Regions from separate parts of the Paenibacillus sp. S25 genome, predicted to be linked through region 1. Evidence: predicted binding sites of a transcription regulator. Region 1 holds the regulator's gene; the other holds the start of a gene.

Evidence for each region. Region 1 encodes NrdR, which represses ribonucleotide reductase genes. Its sites were predicted from a motif close to AACACNATATATNGTGTT; they were not measured.
Region 2: the regulator NrdR is predicted to act here: its motif matches at 1,557-1,574, upstream of nrdI (class Ib ribonucleoside-diphosphate reductase assembly flavoprotein NrdI).

Annotation. Positions count from the first base shown of each region.
Region 1 is NZ_CP073683.1:1,832,413-1,835,586, reverse strand. Features, by position in the region: tRNA gene KAI37_RS08005 (tRNA-Lys) at 607-679, opposite strand; tRNA gene KAI37_RS08000 (tRNA-Ala) at 692-767, opposite strand; gene nrdR (transcriptional regulator NrdR) at 898-1,365, opposite strand; gene KAI37_RS07990 (alpha/beta-type small acid-soluble spore protein) at 1,471-1,695, shown strand; gene KAI37_RS07985 (lytic transglycosylase domain-containing protein) at 1,814-2,377, opposite strand; gene coaE (dephospho-CoA kinase) at 2,374-2,970, opposite strand; gene KAI37_RS07975 (MntP/YtaF family protein) at 2,982-3,174, opposite strand, start outside.
Region 2 is NZ_CP073683.1:2,034,923-2,038,096, reverse strand. Features, by position in the region: gene KAI37_RS08985 (MFS transporter) at 1-348, opposite strand, end outside; gene KAI37_RS08980 (GNAT family N-acetyltransferase) at 351-911, opposite strand; gene KAI37_RS08975 (DUF2500 domain-containing protein) at 970-1,332, opposite strand; gene nrdI (class Ib ribonucleoside-diphosphate reductase assembly flavoprotein NrdI) at 1,740-2,099, shown strand; gene nrdE (class 1b ribonucleoside-diphosphate reductase subunit alpha) at 2,086-3,174, shown strand, end outside.

The DNA.
Region 1 (3,174 bases):
AAGTTTAGATATATGCCAAGTTCTTTTATCAAATGTTTGTAACATTATACTTATAAGAAGACAACAAAAACCCACAGATCATCTCTGCGGGCACATTTTTTATTTTTTTAATATACGATTTTCTTAATGCGGTCTACAGACAGTCCGTATTGTTCTGAGAGTTCGTCAATGGGCACCCTCTTACATTTTAAGGGCAAAGCCTGCGTCTGCCAATAACTAATCCTTACAGGCGAAATATATTCGCTCCATACCAAGCTTCGCCTTGTTTATTCCGCAGGCTTTGCATGGAGCAGATTGAGTACGAAATCAATGATACGATACATCGTTCCCCCTCCTTTTAGACATCACATTGGTTTTCACTTAGCTCAGTTCAATAATTAGGAACTCAACTCATGTTATTGTAAAATACGAACTGCAATGAAACAACGATTAAAGTTACACTCGTGAACAATGGGTTTCTATTCCAATCGACGTCTATTTCCTGTAGGGTCCGGTTTATGTGCAGTCAGTTACGCGCTCATTCAACCCATAACTGTTCTCGGTTAGACTGGGAATAGATCTATAAACAACAAAAAAACGGCATCTCTGCCGTTTTTTCTAAAAGGATGGACTCTCAGGGACTCGAACCCTGGACCAATTGATTAAGAGTCAACTGCTCTACCAACTGAGCTAAGAGTCCATAATAAAAGTTTGGTGGAGCCTAGGGGGATCGAACCCCTGACCTCATCGCTGCCAGCGATGCGCTCTCCCAGCTGAGCTAAGGCCCCATTATAAGTAAGTTAATCAACGTTTCAAGCGACTTCTATATCATATAAAATTTTTATTCCTGTGTCAATACTTTTATAAAAAAAATATAATCATCTTCTCACCTTGACCCAAGAAAGATACAGTCAGCGATCAGTCGCTGGCTGTATCTTTAGATAACAGTGTTTTCAGTTCCTTCATAAACATATTGATGTCTTTAAACTGACGATAGACGGACGCAAAACGTACGTAGGCGACTTCATCCACTGGGTAAAGCTGTTCCATGACCAGCTCTCCGATCTGCTGGCTATCCACTTCTGTGGCTGCTGTGTTGCGGATAGCGTTCTCCACTTGGGATACGATCATATCCAATTGCTCGACGGATACTGGGCGCTTCTCGCAGGCTCGAATGAGACCGCGCAGCATTTTATCACGACTAAACTCTTCACGGCTGCCGTCTTTTTTGATGACCATGAGTGGGGTTTCCTCCACCATTTCAAAGGTGGTAAAACGCCTGGCACACTGCTCACATTCACGGCGGCGACGGATGGACTTGTTATCATTCGCAGGTCGCGAATCCAACACTTTCGTGCCATTGTAGGCACAATACGGACATTTCATAATCTCACCACTTTCTTTTTCCAATAAATTCCCGAAGATTTTTAGTAATAATTTTGTCAAAACGGATCATAATATGTTTACCACATCGCGAGGAGGTGAACAACAATGGCACAAGGAAACAATGGCAACTCCAACAACCTGGTAGTCAGCAGATCCTCCGGCGCTCTGGAGCAAATGAAATATGAAATCGCTCAAGAGCTGGGTATCAGCATTCCTCAAGATGGATACCAAGGTAACATGACTTCCTATGAGAACGGTTCGATCGGGGGCTACATCACAAAACGCCTCGTAACGATCGCCGAACAACAATTGGCAGGTCAATACCAATAATCGCGGTAATAATGCAGAAATAACAAGAAAAAGTGTATGGACGGGCTGCTAAAAACAGCCTGTCCTGCGCTTTTTTCATTTTAAAGCGAAAAGGCTCATCATGTCATTAACTTGTCATTTAAAAATCATTATAAATTTTCGTGTATTGCCTGTAGTAATAAATGACCCGCTGTACGTAATGTCGTGTCTCACCAAAAGGGATTTGCTTAATGGACTCTTCTTTTCCATCCCACACTCCCTTATCGAGCCACTCTTGAACTTTACCCGGCCCTGCATTGTAAGCAGCTACGATTGCTACAGGATTATCCTGAAACTTCACGGATAGGTTATGCAAATACCAGGTTCCCAGCTCAATATTGGTGCCAGGCTCGTGCTTGACACTGTCCAGCGGAACCTTTTGAATCTGGGCGCTGTCCATAATCCAATTTGCTGTATTCGGCATAATCTGCATCAGGCCTAGTGCACCCTTATGCGATTGCTTGCTGGTTTTAAAATTGGTTTCTACGCGGATAATAGACGCCACTAAAAATGGGTCCACTTCATACGTTTGTGAATACTGCCGAATCTCATCCTTATATTGAATCGGATAGAACCAAGACATCCAATTTGAATTAAGGAACAGAATCAGGACAAACCCGACAAACAAAGTGAGCAGGACTCTTTTCTTTCGCAAAATATTCATGCAAGTCCCTTCCGCTGCCAAAATTGATCAATTTGTCGTTTCGTCTCAGACTGTGTTCCGCTATTATCGATAACGATATCGGCCAAGTTTTTCTTTTGTTCAATATCCATTTGTGCGGACAGCCGAAGTCCAGCTTGCTCCTCCGTCAGACCGTCTCTGAGCATCAGACGCTGGAGCTGAATATCACGTGGTACGTACACAACCATAATTTCCTCGTACAAGCTCTCCAGCCCGGACTCGTACATTAACGGGATATCTGCCAAAACAAGCTTGTCCGGCTGTTCCCGTTCATATGCTTCCATACGCAGTCGCATTTCCTCACGAATAGCAGGATGTGTAATATCGTTAAGTGCCTGCCGCTGGGCAGGGTCTCCGAATACAATCTCACCCAGTTTTTTGCGATGCAGGGTTCCGTCACTGTTCACTATAGCTTGTCCAAAATGCTTTATGACCGCCGCCAGCACCGGATGCCCCGGAAGCATCACTTCCCGGGCAATGGCATCTGCGTCGATCAGCAGCGCACCTTTGGCGACCAAAAGAGCCGACACGGTGCTTTTTCCGGTAGCAATGCCTCCGGTTAATCCGATATTCATGCTCTTTCACCTCATAACAGCTTCAATATGCCCATCATAATCAGTAATAATGCCGGCAATACACCCAGCGCCTTCATAAATCGAAATGCTGATAGAAAGAAGCCTGCCTTCATCCCTGCAATCAAAAATGTTCCACTGAATAACGTAATAGCCAGCGCAGTAGACAGTGGCTGAAAACCAAGCATAGCTGCCCCTAATCCCGCT
Region 2 (3,174 bases), 200 kb from region 1:
CACAACCCATGATTCCAACGAACCTGATTGTAAACATATAGCCAGACCCCCAAAGACTTGCGCAAACACAAGCACCCCGATATGATCTGTCCAAACGAACAACACACTATAGAGTAGAAAACAACAAAGTCCCAAAATAACAGAAATTTTTCTTCCATACTTATCTGCAATAGCCCCTGTGGGTATCTCAAACAAAAAAATACTTACAAAGAATACAACTAGTAAGAAGTTTGCACTCTGCAAAGAAAGTCCTTTAGCTAATAGAAAAAGGATAAGCGTAGTCCCCGTGATTTCACTCATAAAAAATTGAAGAAAGCTGACAGAGTAAAATAGCTTATGAGGTTGCACTCTTAGGATTCCGTCGTTTGCTCTGCAGCCTCATATTCACTTCGCAAAATCCCCATCTGAATAATGTCATAGTATCGCCCTTGCCTGAATAGCTTTTCCCGCAGCCACCCTTCCTCCTTGAAGCCGCATGCCAAATAGCAACGGTATGCACGTTCATTGAACGCATAGACCTCTAGCTCCAACCGATTCAGGTTCAGAGCATGAAATGCAAATTTCTGTATTAGGCGAATTGCTTCCCGACCGTAGCCTTTGCCCAGGTCACCGTCACGTCCGATCACAATTCCAAGGGTGGCGTGCCGATTCACCCAGTTAATTTTAAATAAGTCCAGTTGTCCGATATAGTCCAGTGTGTCTTTATGCGCAATGACAAAACCTTTGATCTCGGGGTTGCCGTCAATCATCATCTGTACAAAGGATTCGCTATTCACCTGTGAATGCGGATAAATAAACACGTCGCTTAAACCACGTGTGATTTCCGGGTCATTGACCCATTTTCGGATAGCTGGTATATCTTCTTGACGGTATTCTCTCAATACTATTCGTTTTCCAATGATATGCGGCATCGTAATCTTCCCTCCAATTATGTATTTGTTTTGGCAATACTACTCCCTGCCAACACCTTTACGCTTCCATTACTCTCACAAACTCCAGAAAACGTGTACCTTTATAATGAAGCTCCCCACGATCCCCGATCACAATCATACCAAAGTCTGTATCCTTCACCTCCAGCTCCATACGCTCACCCCCGTCAAACTCAAAGGTGATATAATAATATGTCGAAGCTGAAAAATCGCCTGATCCCCCACGCACTCTCGTCCGTTTATCCACAACCTTACATGAACGTTGTACCCGTTCGGCTGCTTGATTGGACAGGCCCGCTCCTATCGTTTTGACAATTCCCATAATCATTACAATAGCAATGAGTCCAAATACGATAAAAAAGATCATATTAAACGATTGAAATTCCATAAAATCATTTCCCATCTGCTTCATCCTTTCTACAGTAAAATGTAAATTTTCCATTCTATTGCCCATTGACAAATCGTACATCTTCACCCTCAAAAACTCCAATACTTTTTTAACATACTTACGAAAAAAAAGTTCTTTCGCTCTTTTCCGTACCCCGCTTGGACTTATACCCGATCTGGGTCCGCTGATCCCCTCTAGACCGATTGACAAAACTATATATAGATATAAAATAGAGAATGTACTCTAAATATAGTGTAAAAAACGTATTTATGCCCGATATCTTGAAGATACAGGTATGAAAATACATGTAAATATAGAGTCAAAAATTTTAAATGGCACAGCCAGCAAGGGATTCCAGCTATGATGGATCTCGGGCAATGCCGTTTTCTTTTTTCGTTAATTGTTTAAGGAGGTTGCATACCATGCTGATTGCATATGATTCCAAGACCGGCAATGTAAAAAGATTTATAAACAAGCTCAAGCTTCCAGCGGTTCAGATTGAGGAGCAAATGACTATAGAAGAACCTTACGTACTTATTACATATACAACCGGGTTTGGGCAGATACCTGAGAGGGTATCTTCCTTTTTGAAAAAAAATGCACAAAACCTTGTTGGTGTAGCTGCAAGCGGCAACCGTAACTGGGGTGAGAAATTTGCCAAAAGTGCGGATTTGATTGCCGACCACTATAATGTCCCCGTAATTAGTAAATTTGAATTATCTGGAACGTTCGGAGATGTAGAGCGTTTTAAACAGGAGGTGAGCCGAGTTGCGGCATATTGAATTGAACAACATGTTGATGAAACGCGATACAGACGGCTTTTTCCAATTGGAAAAGGACCAAGAGGCTGTAGCAGAATTTATGAAGGAAGTTCAGGAACGGAGTTTGAAGTTTGCTGACACAGCCGCTCAAGTGCTGTATATGATTGAGAATGATTATTACGAAAATTTCTATAACAGCTACACGGCTGACGAAATTAATGATATTTTCCATATCACTCATAGCTATAATTTTAAATTTCCTTCCTATATGGCAGCATCGAAGTTTTATACTGACTATGCAATGAAGAGTAACGACCGTAAAGTCTATCTGGAACATTACCCTGACCGGGTTGCTGCTGTCGCGCTGCATTTAGGACGCGGTAACGCCGATACGGCACGCCTGTTGTCCCGCTCGATGATGGAGCAACGTCTCCAGCCAGCGACACCAACCTTCCTGAATGCAGGCAAAAGCCGCCGTGGGGAATTGGTATCCTGCTTCCTGCTCGAAATGGACGACTCCCTGAACTCAATCAACTATGTGCTGAACACTTGCATGCAGTTGTCCAAAATTGGCGGCGGTGTTGCCGTTAACCTGTCGAAGCTGCGGGCACGCGGTGAAGCAATTAAGGGTGTAGAAGGCGCAGCAAAAGGCATAATGCCTGTGCTGAAGCTGATGGAAGACGGCTTCTCCTACGCAGATCAAATGGGACAACGTAAAGGTTCTGGCGCAGCCTATTACAACATTTTCGGATGGGACGTGCTTGAGTTCCTGGATAGCAAAAAAATCAATGCTGACGAAAGAGTTCGTCTCAAGACCCTTTCTATTGGATTACTGGTACCAAACCGCTTTTACAAGCTGGCTCAAGATAATGAACCGCTGCATGTATTTGCTCCTTACAGTGTGTTCAAAGTCTATGGAACGCATCTGGACGACATGGATTTGGATGAAATGTACGACACGCTGCTCGCTGACGATCGGGTGAAGAAAAAAATAGCGATGAGCGCACGTGACATGCTGACGAAAATTGCCATGATTCAGTTGGAGTCTGGTTATCCATATATCATGAACAAAAGTAACGCGAACCAGGCACATGCT